DNA from 4 places in the Peribacillus suis genome. Region 4 is predicted to be linked to each of the others. Evidence: riboswitches for the same ligand, from Rfam matches in the RefSeq annotation. Region 4 holds a riboswitch; each other region holds the start of a gene.
What was found. Region 4 has a riboswitch for cobalamin ahead of AC503W_RS04770 (hypothetical protein). Riboswitches for the same ligand answer to the same signal wherever they lie in the genome.
Positions count from the first base shown of each region.

Region 1 (3,123 bases), 610 kb from region 4:
CTGATGAAAGCAATCGCATGTATGAGGCTACGAGTTATTTAAAGGATAAGAAACAAATAAATTATGAGACTTGGGAGGAAGCTCGCAGTTTAGTCAAACAACGCCGTGAAATAATAAAAGAGTATTATGACGAAAAATATGAAGAATTGAACACGACAGTGAAAAATGAAGGGGAGGGTTTAAAAGAATCAATTAAAAAGAAAGAAGAAGAAATGAAAGAGAAATATAAAGATTAATAATCAAAGGGGCTGTCTAATAGCCCTCTTTCAAGAGGATTCATGCACAAAATAAAAGGCAGAAATGTTGTTAAATCAACGTTTCCGCCTTTTATTATATATACGATTTCGGCGTAATTACCCCTTTTGAGTGTGTCTTTATTTGAATAATTGCGGATATATGGTCTTTGCAGTTAGTTCTACGGCTTCTCCGATACGCGGTCCGGGACGTGACATGACGTCTTCGTTAAGCTGATATACTTGGTCTTCCTTCACGGCGCTGACATCTTTCCAACCTTTACGAGATTTGATTTCATCCACAGCATTGTCCACATAGCCTACGGTTGTAATGATGGCATCCGGGTTGCGCTTGACGACTTCTTCATCTGCTATTTTCGCCCAGCCCTTTTGGTCGGCAAAGATATTTTCGATACCGGCAGACGCCAAGATCTCTTGTTGGAAGGTTTCAGCTCCCGCTGTATAGATTTCCGGAGAAGGGCTGATTTCGAAATATGTTTTTTCTTTAGAATCGACACTTGCCACCTTTTCTTCAACATCTTTGATTTGTTTTTTTATGTTTTTGACTAGGTCTTCCCCTTTGTCCGTTACGCCCATGACTTTGGCAATTTGATCAATATCACTATATACATCATCAAAGGTCACTGCTGATTTAATAATGAAAATGGGGATTCCCGCATCTTCAAGCGGCTTTAATGCTGCTTCATCGCCTATTGTATAGGCAATGATAACATCCGGTTTCAAAGAGATGATTTTTTCGGAATTGATCGTCATCGAATCAGAGACACGCTCGACATCTTTAGCTTCCTCAGGATAGTTATCGAAATCCGTCGCTCCAATCACCTTATTCCCTACACCAAGGGCATATAAAATCTCCGTATTACTGGGTTGAAGTGAAATGACCGTTTCCGGAACCTTATCAAATGTGATTTCTTTTCCGCTATCATCAGTGACGGTATAGGATTTGACTTCTTCAGTTGTTGCAGGATCTTTTTTCTCTAGCGATTTCTGATCATCATTCGAGGCACATCCTGTAAGGAAAAGGGCGACCATCAGAAGGGCAATCCAACTGGATCTTACTGTTCTTATCATGTTTTATTCCTCCATTTTCTTTTTCATCGTTTTGGTTGGATAAGATTTGCTGATAAAGGGAATCTCTTCGCGACCCAGTTGTTTATTGACATAGACAGCCATCACGAATAGAACATTGGCAAGCAAATGAGCATAATCAAAAAGTATCGCGGGCACATCTTTTTCCGTACTGACTTTATGCAAGGTACGGACGGATTTCTTGGCTTCACTACGGCAAGTATGCAAAATACAGGCTGCCGTCGATCCTTGGGGTAGCACAAATGTTTCGATGCGTTCTTCCACTTCCGCGACATAATAGTCATAGATTTCACTTAGGCGGTTTAGACCGTCTTCGGTTATGGCCAATTTCCCCCGGGCAGAACCATTTAAATGATAAGCCATCGGCAACAGTTCCATTAAATCCCTGTAGACTTCAGGAATCTCTTTCGTGAACGACGCTGCCAGTCCCATTTGAGTCGTCAATGAATCGGTGCGAATTTCATAATCAACGCTTGAAACTGATTCGCGCATAAATGGGTAGCATAAAAAGCGGGCATCCTTCTTTGCCATAATTTTTCCTCCTTTTTAATAATGTGAATGACCTTCGTATTGCTTTTCGGCGCAAAAGAAAAAGCCGACCAAAGGTATTGGTCGGCAAACAATCATCTATGTATCTCGAACGGAAAAAAAGATGGAAGATTGCCGTACAATCCTCCTAACTTCCGAAGAGCAAAATACGATAAAAAAAAGGCAGGTCTCCTGGCTCGTGCATCATTTTACTCTAAGAACCTTCCCATTTGGATTGAATGAATGGTATCGTGCGTGCGGATTCATTCACAAACAGTGGCATATTTCTTATTTCATTAGCACTTACAGTTGCGGAAACAGCTTCGGTTTTACACCGAATTCCCTATTAAGCTGACAAGTCAGCACCTATTTTCTGCAAGGTTTATATTCACTTAGTACCAGTCTATCATAATTAATTACTTAAATAGTGAAAAAATTTCAAGAAATCTCTTTTATAGGGGTATTATTCTAGTAAACTCACTTTGTAAGGATAAATTGGAGGTTAATGTAAAATGGGTGTCGAATAAATAAGGGTTAAGCATGAGTGATTTACATAATCATGGGAGGTAGAGAATGGTTTATAAACAAGTGAATCAGAAACTGGATATGATTTTGGAAAACATTGAAAAGGTCATTATTGGAAAAAGAGATATAGCAGAACTAAGTCTTGTGGCGCTCCTTTCTGGTGGACATGTCTTATTGGAAGATGTCCCGGGCGTGGGGAAGACCGTCTTGGTCAGGGCGCTAGCGAAGTCCATCGGGGCGGATTTCAAACGGATTCAATTCACGCCTGACTTGCTACCGTCCGATGTAACGGGGGTATCGATTTTCAATCCGAAGGAACAAGAGTTCATCTTTAGACCGGGGCCAATCATGGGCCATATCATTTTGGCCGATGAAATTAATCGGACATCACCGAAAACGCAATCCGCCCTACTTGAAGGAATGGAAGAGGCAAGCGTGACGGTGGATGGTGTGACAAGGAAACTGGAACAACCGTTTTTCGTCATGGCCACTCAAAATCCAATTGATTACGAAGGCACATACCCACTTCCAGAAGCACAGCTAGATCGTTTTTTATTGAAAATGAAGATGGGGTATCCGGAAGTGGCAGAAGAGATAGAAGTGTTGCATCGGGCCCAATATACGGCTCCGATTGAAGAATTGGAATCCGTGATTTCGTTAGAGGAACTGATAGATTTGCAGATAGAGGCAAAGGCCGTGATCGTGGATGATACGATAAAGACGTATA
Region 1 covers NZ_CM182019.1:358,662-361,784, forward strand. The annotation lists gene AC503W_RS01820 (VWA domain-containing protein) at 1-236, shown strand, start outside; gene AC503W_RS01825 (ABC transporter substrate-binding protein) at 375-1,325, opposite strand; gene AC503W_RS01830 (cobalamin adenosyltransferase family protein) at 1,329-1,874, opposite strand; cobalamin riboswitch at 2,037-2,256, opposite strand; gene AC503W_RS01835 (AAA family ATPase) at 2,445-3,123, shown strand, end outside.
Region 1: linked by a shared signal. The riboswitch ahead of AC503W_RS01830 (cobalamin adenosyltransferase family protein) and the one ahead of AC503W_RS04770 (hypothetical protein) in region 4 are both predicted to bind cobalamin.

Region 2 (3,123 bases), 1.1 Mb from region 4:
CAAAAAATCGTCAACAATGAAAAAAGAACGCTTAATGTAGGCAGTGTATATAGGCCAAAAAACGGCAGTGACAAATTCAAAAACAACGTTAATACTGCACCAAGCGAAGCCCCTGAGGATATTCCCAGGGTATAGGGGTCAGCTAGGGGATTCCTGAGCAATCCCTGAAATGCTGCCCCTGCTATTGCAAGGGATGCCCCAACCAAACCTGCAAGCACGACCCTCGGCAGGCGGATGTTCATCACGATATTCGTCAGTGTCCCATCCGGTTCCATGGCCAGGGGCAAATGAAGGACTTCCTTGCCAATGATTTGCAAAAGCACTGGTATCGGAACGGAAACCGATCCTAAGGAAATACCGATCAATATCGAAATAACCAAAAATGATAGGGCAAATACATAGGCCAATGCCCGTTTAGTTTTTAAATACGTTCGGATAGACTGATTTGGCAAGTTCCTCTACTCCCTCTATAAGCCTAGGACCGGAACGAGTGACAATATCTGAATGGACATCGAAAACCTCACCATTCTTAACTGCCTGAATGTCGGCCCATCCATTTCTTCCCGTTACCTCTTTGACTGGATCTCCTGTGTAATAACCATAGGTTGTAATGATGACATCCGGGTTGGCCGCTATCATCGACTCTTCATCGAGTTTTACCCAGCCATCCAATTCACCTGCGACATTATCCGCTGAAATGATGTCCAGCATTTCATCCATGAAAGTATTTTTTCCCGTTGTATAGATTTCAGGTGACGGTGAAACCTCTACAAAAACACTTTTTCTATCCTCACTCTTGATTGCCTTAGCCTTTTCTTTGATCTTTTCCAGCTTGGTCTGCATCGTCTTGACGATTTCCTTTGCCTTATCCAGTTCCCCTATTGCCGTTCCAATCATCTCAATAGACGTATACACTTCTTTAAAGCTTTTGGCATCATTCACGATTAGAACTGGAATACCCGCATCCTTAAGCTGTTGGATTCCTTCTTTGGAATTATGGGCACTCTCATGAGCAAGAACGATATCAGGCTGCAAGGCTAAAATCATCTCTGTATCTATTTCCATTCCACCTATCTTCTGAATATCTTTCGTTTCTTCCGGGTAATTGTCATTTTCAGACACTCCAATCACTTTCTCACCCGAACCTAGCGCAAAGACCGCTTCTGTATTACTTGGGATTAATGAAACAATTTTTTCTGGTTTCTGCTCGATGGTGACTTGGTTACCCACTGCATCTTGTAACGAAAGCGGGAAGCCCTGGTTAACAGCTTGTTTTGTCGACTGGTTTTCTCCTGTTCTATCCTGGGAGGCATCGCTACAGCCAACCAGTGTACCGACCATCAATCCCATCACAAGCATGAAACTATATATCTTCCTCATCTTAAAACCTCCATCATTTTTGAGTTCATTTCTGGACCTTCACACATGTGTTGCGAATATCAAAAGACATACAAAAAAGCATCCCCCATCAAAACGGAGGATGCATGTATGGCAACGGAACAAAAAAGGGACATAGCTCTGCCACACACCTCCCCATCCGCGTGGTTACCGGTGTACAATTTTGGCAGGTCTCCTGGCTCATGGTCATTGCTAACGGCACCTTCCCATATTATTCATACAGTGGTATACATCCGTTAACTCCCATTTACAGTGGCGCGACCGCGTTGGCATTTCACCAACTTCCCTTTCAAGTCCTTACAGACACCAAATTGTTCATATGTATATAATTTCACTGCCTTTCATTATACACCATTTAGGAAATCGTATTATATGATATTTCAGATTACTTTAAATTAAGATTTGGAACGCAAAAAGGCAACCATCACATGGCTGCCTTCTATAGCTTTAGATGTCACTATTAAAACGGCATGTACTTTGATCACGTAAAAGACCTAGATCTTTCGGCACCATCGTTTCAATCAAAAAGTCATCCTCTTCCTCATAAATGATTTTCTTCATTTCGATTCCGAAGTACTCTTTCATCCGGGCTTCCGTCATCACTTCGCGGACTTCGCCATACACCACACGCTTTTCCTTGGCAGTCATTAAAACATGGTCAGCCAAGTAGAATGCGTGGTTCGGATAATGCGTGTTTATGATACAAGAAATGTTCTTCTCTTTCGATAACCGCTTTAGTGTCTGTAAAATCACGATTTGCTTTTGAATATCAAGATGCGATTCTGGCTCATCAAGAATCAATACATCCGGGTCCGATACAAGCGTCCGGGCAATCAAGGCCAGCTGCAATTCCCCACCACTGACGGAATTACAGGACTTTTTGGCAAGGTGAGCAATGCCAACCATTTCAAGAGCAGCGATGGCAGCCTCCCGGTCCTTTGCAGAAGGCTGGGACAGCGTACTGATATAAGGCGCCCTTCCCATAATGACAAGCTCTTCCAAAGTAAATCCGAAAACCATTTTATGTGCCTGAGGAACATAACCGATTCGTTTCCAGATCGTTTTGCGTGATAGCGCAGTAAGCGGCTTTCCGTCGATGAGCGTTTGACCCTTTTTCCAATCAAGAAGGCCGGTAATACACTTCAGCATCGTGGTTTTACCGGCACCGTTCGGGCCAAGGATCGCCATGATTTCTCCGTCATTCAACGAAAAGTCAATGTCGGTCTGGTAAAGAAAAGGAGCTTTCTCTCTTTTTTTAGCATAGAAAAAATTCCCTCCCTGCACCTCGATTTTCATGACCAACCACCTCCTGTCTTTCTAAGTAGAATCGCAAAAAATGGTGCGCCGATAATGGCTGTCAATATCGATAGCGGAATTTCCGTAGCCGTTACAGAACGTGCCAGGTTATCGATCAGGAGTAAATAGGCACCACCAATCGATAGGGATACCGGTAAGACAAGTTGATTGTTGTTCCCGACGAGCATTCTTGCCACATGAGGGATAATCAGTCCTACCCAGCCGATGATACCGGCTATCGCTACAGATGAAGCCGTAATTAACGTCGCACCAAGAATGACCGTCCACTTCAATCTAGTGACCGGGATACCTAGCGATTTTGCTTCATCCTCAGGTAAGGTCAGTAAATTGATTCTCCAGCGTAGTGAATATAAAATCAAGATGCCGACAAGGATGATTGGTCCACCCACATATAAATCCTTGTATGTG
Region 2 covers NZ_CM182019.1:4,116,270-4,119,392, forward strand. The annotation lists gene AC503W_RS20160 (FecCD family ABC transporter permease) at 1-452, opposite strand, end outside; gene AC503W_RS20165 (helical backbone metal receptor) at 415-1,380, opposite strand; cobalamin riboswitch at 1,547-1,724, opposite strand; gene AC503W_RS20170 (ABC transporter ATP-binding protein) at 1,846-2,694, opposite strand; gene AC503W_RS20175 (FecCD family ABC transporter permease) at 2,691-3,123, opposite strand, start outside.
Region 2: linked by a shared signal. The riboswitch ahead of AC503W_RS20165 (helical backbone metal receptor) and the one ahead of AC503W_RS04770 (hypothetical protein) in region 4 are both predicted to bind cobalamin.

Region 3 (3,123 bases), 240 kb from region 4:
TTTTCAAGGAAGACGAATCCACCCAATTTATGGCCGAAAAACTCGACCATATCGGTCCGTTCAAACTCCCCGTGCACAAGGACGTCCAAGCCGATTTCCTCCTGGATATCAATCCATCTACCAATCTCCTCGTTCACGAATGCTTCATATTGATCAGCCGTCCATTCACCGCGTTTGAATTTCCCGCGGGCCTGTTTAACTTCCGCGGTCTGCGGAAAGCTTCCAATTGTAGTGGTTGGAAGGAAGGGTAGGTTGAAATACTCCTGTTGTTTTTGATAGCGCTGTTTAAATGGCAGGGTACGGCCATGGGTTTGCTGCTTAGCCTGTTCGACAGCGGCTTGCACGTCTTTATGGTTTCTGGCCTTTGAATTCTTTAAGGTCTGCCATGCAGCTTTGTTTGCCGCCACCTTTTCTTCGATTGATTCTAGACCTTCGTTGTGCCCTCTGACCAAAAGCGTGATTTCTTCTAGTTTCTCATCAGCAAAGGCAAGGGCTTCTTTCACTTTGCTGGCCAGTTCTGTCTCGTTTCGAACCGTCACTGGAACGTGTAGCAGGGAGCAGGAAGGTTGAATCCAAATCCGATCTTCGGATACGTGTTTCGTAATGGACTCGACCAACCCGATTTTTTTCGTCAAGTCAGAAAGCCAAATGTTTTTCCCATCAATCACACCGGCCCCAAGTATTTTATCTTTTGGAAAGCCGACTGTTTGAAGATTGCTGAGATTTTTTCCTTTGTCATGGACCAAATCAAGGCCAATTCCTTGAACGGGCAAGTCAATCACTTCTTGGTAGTGCTCTACAGCATCAAAATATGTTTGCAGCATGATGTTCAGGTTGGGGACAGCTTCGTTCAATTTTTCATACAGGTATGTAACAGTTTTCATCTCGTCTTTGGAAAGGGAAGAAACAAGGGAAGGTTCATCAATCTGCACCCACTTCACGCCTTCTTGTTCCAGCTCTCGCAAAATTTTTGTGTATAAAGGCAACAGGCTCAGGATGATGGCCGGAAGATCTTTTTTATCATAGCCTTTTGACAAAGAAATGAATGTGTAAGGTCCGACTATAACCGGCTTCGTATCGATTCCTAGTTTTTCCTTGGCTTCACGGTAAGCGGCAAGCGGCTTGTTTTCTGTCAACGTAAGCTGGGATTGTTTTAGCTCTGGAACGATATAATGATAATTTGTATTGAACCATTTCGTCATTTCAGAAGCGACTTCATCCTTGTTCCCACGGGCCATTGAATAATAAACGGAAAGGGGGACCATGCCGCCTTTATAAGCCGAATAGCGTTCTGGCACCAGGCCGAACATGACGGACATATCGAGCATTTGGTCATATAACGTAAAGTCGTTGACCGGGATGATATTGATGCCTTGATCTCTTTGTTTTTGCAAGTTGCCTAAACGGATCGCTTCCAATTGCGCCGTGAATTCCGTTTCGTTTAATGTTCCAGCCCAATAGGCCTCTAATGTACGTTTCCATTCACGATCCTCACCGATTCGTGGGTACCCTATATTACTACTTTTCAACACATCCATCTCCTTTTAATGAAATAACAACAAAAAAAGCACCCCTAACCGTCAAAAGAGAAAGTTAGAAATGCTCAAATTAAAGGGGCACGAAAATACCCCTTACCATTATAAGGTCCCTAACACTTCCCTATCTCCCGTAGGTTAAAACAGTGTTGTCGAAATAGGCAGGTCTCCTGACTCAGGGAACTCTTACTTAGCGCTAAAAGCCTTCCCAATCCAAAAGGATCAGTGGCATCAAACAAAAGCGCTATACATTCCCATTACAGTGGCGGGACCGTGCCGGAATTACACCGGACTTCCCTTTTAATCCTAAAAACTTAGGAACCTATCTCCACATATGAATTTCATAAAAAACTCCGTCCGGATAAACACGGACACTAAAATTTACAAAATATTATAAAAACTTAACCCATCTTAGCATACCCCGACCAAATGGGTCAACAAGGAAAAAGTCGGGAAATGGGGTCTGACCCCCACCATGTGGCACGAGATCCCATGCTGTATCTATGTTTCCCTAGATGGTGCAGCAGCTGGGAAATAGGGTCTGACCCCTAAAACGAGCATATATTGACTCGCAAAAGAGTATGTATAAGGGAAGTGGGTTGTTTTTGAAATGAGGCGTGGGGGATGACCTTTTATATTTTGATTGTGGGGATTATCTTTTGCATGGTGATGAGCATTCGGACCTTATTTCTTTCTGAGTCGGAGGCAAAGAAGTTTTCTCTTGAAGATATGCTGTGGCTCGGCAATTTATATGCGACATTATTAGTCGGTTTTGCACTGATTTATTTATTATACGAGCTTCAGAATCATTCGGTGATTCTTGATATGGGCAATCGCTTGGATGGGACCTTTTCCGAGCAGCTGAAGACTTCATTTTATTTTAGTGCGATGACGATGTTCTCCGTCGGATACGGGGATATTTCCCCAATCGGCATTGGCCGGATGATCGCGACAATCCAAGCATTCATTGGCTATACGCTTCCTGCGGCATTTGTGATCAGGGCTGTCATCGATTTTGAACAGAAGGAAAGAAAGAACAAGAAATGAAAGTTGTGTTTCTTTCAATTATTGGGTACGCTTACCATGATGAAAGAAATGGAGGGTTTAGAATGACGGTCAAAATTGGAGAAAAAGCACCAGACTTTCAACTGCCAGCAAACAACGGAGAACAAGTTACCCTATCAGGATTCAAGGGTAAACACGTTGTATTATATTTTTACCCAAAAGACATGACACCCGGTTGCACGACGGAGGCTTGTGATTTCCGTGATGCTATTGAACAATTCGAAGAGCTTGATGCTGTCATCATAGGCATTAGCCCGGACCCGGTAACACGTCATGAAAAATTCATTGAAAAACATGGGTTGCCTTTCCTGTTGCTTGCTGATGAAAAGCAAGAAGCCGCTGAATTATATGGCGTATGGAAATTGAAAAAGAACTTCGGTAAGGAATACATGGGCATTGAGCGTTCGACTTTCCTGATTGATAAGGAAGGAATGATCGTTAAAGAATGGCGTAAAGTCAAAGTAAAGGGCCACGTCGAAGAAGCGTTGGAAACTCTTCGCGACCTAGAAAAATAAGGTACAGG
Region 3 covers NZ_CM182019.1:731,322-734,444, forward strand. The annotation lists gene metE (5-methyltetrahydropteroyltriglutamate--homocysteine S-methyltransferase) at 1-1,538, opposite strand, end outside; cobalamin riboswitch at 1,679-1,876, opposite strand; gene AC503W_RS03525 (potassium channel family protein) at 2,160-2,582, shown strand; gene bcp (thioredoxin-dependent thiol peroxidase) at 2,645-3,115, shown strand.
Region 3: linked by a shared signal. The riboswitch ahead of metE (5-methyltetrahydropteroyltriglutamate--homocysteine S-methyltransferase) and the one ahead of AC503W_RS04770 (hypothetical protein) in region 4 are both predicted to bind cobalamin.

Region 4 (3,123 bases):
CACAAACGAACACATGGAATGAGGTAAAATTACCACTGCCCGATATCGTTTATAATCGCATTCCCAAAAGGGGATTCGAAGCATCGGAAAGTTTTCAAGAACTCCTTTCCTTTTTTAAAGAACATCGTATCACTTTATTCAACCCTCATTTTTTAGATAAGTACTTGATGTACGAAGCATTGACGGAAGATGGATCTCTAGCCCGCCATCTTCCATCGACCATAGACCTATCCGACCCTACCCAACTAGCGGACTTCTTACATTTCCACAAACATATTTATTTGAAACCATGCAAAGGAAGCCAAGGTAAGGGCATCTACACCCTGCTAGAAAAACCTGATGGCACCCTCCAATTCAATAGCCTGAAACATCAGGAATTGTATTCTGATTTCTCCGCGTTTTGGGAAGCCAATAAGGCGTCGCTCAAAAAGAGGGGGTATCTGGCCCAACGAGCGGTCATTCCAAAGAAACTGAATGGACACCGATACGATTACCGTATTCTTGTTCATTATGAAAATGGGTTTTATAAAGTGACCGGCAAGGGCGTGAGGATGTCGCAAACCCAGGAAATCACAACCCATACACCAAGGGGGGGAAAGCTTTTTCCCTATCAGCAGCTACAAACGAGGCCGTTAAACAGGAAGTTGGCGAACATTGCGCAAAGATGTGGAATCATCCTCTCCAGGAAGTTTGGCTTTCTTGGGGAATTCTCCATTGATATCGGGGAAGATACATCCGGTGCTCTATTCATTTATGAAGTCAATTCAAAACCCATGCAATTTGATGAAGAGGAAATTGAAGCGAGCCGCCTACTACATTTAAAAAACCTGTTCATTGAATTAACTTTTCCGAATCACATAAGAAAATAACCTCCATCCTGCTTTTTCCATTATAATGAAATGAGAAACAGCGATATGGAGGTTATACATATGATTACGCATTTTCAATGGAAGCCGTTGCACAAGAATTTACCTGGCTGGAAGATTTCCTTTTACTTCAATAAATTGGCCGTCCAAGCCCTCTATCATAAAGATGGGTCCATTGAGTGGTTAACCAATCCGCCTGTAGAGTCAGAGGAAGAAAAACTCAAGGGCATGATTCATGATTTAATGGTGTACCACGTGTACGACTAAATAGAATAAAGAATCCCTCTTTGGCTAACACTAATAAAAAGCCAAGGAGGGATTTCATTTGGATAAAGAAAAGATTACATTTCTGAAGGATACCGAGTATGACGGTAAGGATTCTGTATATCTCGATATCGATCGTATCATCAATGAAGGACTTGCTGGCGGAAACGTCTATGAAGCCGCGGACACCTTGAACATTGAGGAAGCCCATGACTTTCATGATGAAACGGAACCGAACATCAATAAAGATTGAAAACAAGGGCTTCCCTTATGGGCGGCTCTTTACTTGATTTCTTGATAGCCGAATATTTCTAGATTCACTTGGCTAAAGGCTCTTTCAAGATTTGCTTCGTATTCTTTCCTATCTTCTACGTTTTTGCCATGAACCTGGATTTCCTCAATCAAGCTTGCTCGGCAATCATCTAAAGATATCATTTCTTCCACACAAAAGTTACGCATGATTTGCGCTTTTAAATAGTCCGTAAAATGCTCAACTGTACCAAACAATGATATGGCCCCCTATGATAGCTGTCCTGTCTAATTAACAGGATTCTTTTTGAATATTGTCCAATATGGACTTGTAAAAAACAAAAAACAACTTCCCATTCAGAAGTTGTTAGAGTGCAAACGAAACATAACAAAAATGACCATGATTCCCCATTTTTCTACAAAAATAAGAAAGCATGTTCTTGCTAATTTTTCGCACTTAACACCCCCTATCCTCGTAGGTTTCTGGCGTTGTGCTAAAAACGGGCAGGTCTCCTGGCTCATGATCATCGCTTTTCGAACCTTCCCATCTTTTCTTGCAAAAAAGACAGTGGCATTCCTTCGAATCGCTCTCATTTACAGTTGCGGGACAGCGTCGGATTCTAACCGACTTCCCTTTTAAGCAGATAAGCTACACTTTCTTATCTGCACCCATTTCTAGACGAAATACTATTTTTCAGTTTAACTGTATCAAATTTTCACTAGGATTACAATGAGGCTCCTGCCTTGTTCTTGGGCCCTATCTATCCTCTTTCCTCTTATTCATCATTTCTTCCTGTCCTCTGAATACACCCTACTCTCTTTCAGGATCGATGTAATGATATGCTCCGAATCCCATTCATGACCGGATATCTCGATAAGCGGATACCGATTAGGCAACACGTTTTGCTGAATTTCATGGACTTCCAATCCTTGATCATGCAAACGCAGAATTTCACCGCGCAGATTTTCCAAGTAACTGAGCTTTCTTTCAAACATTTCCTTTCCGTTCGGGACATATCCGGCATGGCAGCAAAAGACCTCTTTAAAATCATACTGAAGCAGTTTCTTGATGGATTCCATGATGACCGGGATAGATTCTTCCCTTAAAACTAGCTTCGTTTTCGGCGTTACAAACAGGTCACCCGAAAACAGCATGCCATTACTATGGTTCAGGTAAACCATATGGTCCCTCGAATGCCCTGGCGTAAAGATTGGCTCCCATGTTTGAGTGCGTGAATGGACGACCCCTCCTAATGGTTCTGCCTTGAAGGCATCCCTATCTCCCCAAAAAACTCTACGGTAATCGGGATATTCTGCATCCTTTGCACAAATATCGAGGGACATCGGATGAATATAGATGGGAACGTTCCTATGTTCCTGTATCCATGCGGCCCCACCCGTATGGTCCTCATGATAATGCGTCAGCGCAACCATATCGTAATCAGCGGTTTCAAAGAATGGAGTAAGTTCCTTCAACAAGATTTTTGCCCCCGTATCAACTAACATGCCATCGGTTAAGAACACATTCACGCTCATGCCTGATTTGTTTCCTTCCGGTGTCCCTTTTACGCAAACCACATCATTTATCGTTTTCATTTCCAGCATGACTTTCCACCCCAATCATTTTTTTGGAAAAACTCATCATCCTTTATTTTCTAATTTACTTACAATAAATGTATTATCTCTCCATACTTTTTACAAGTATAATATTTTTTCTAATGATGGGAGTGATCAAAGTCCATAT
Region 4 covers NZ_CM182019.1:967,957-971,079, reverse strand. The annotation lists gene AC503W_RS04785 (YheC/YheD family endospore coat-associated protein) at 1-869, shown strand, start outside; gene AC503W_RS04780 (YheE family protein) at 930-1,133, shown strand; gene AC503W_RS04775 (hypothetical protein) at 1,192-1,383, shown strand; gene AC503W_RS04770 (hypothetical protein) at 1,413-1,637, opposite strand; cobalamin riboswitch at 1,866-2,067, opposite strand; gene AC503W_RS04765 (MBL fold metallo-hydrolase) at 2,163-2,984, opposite strand.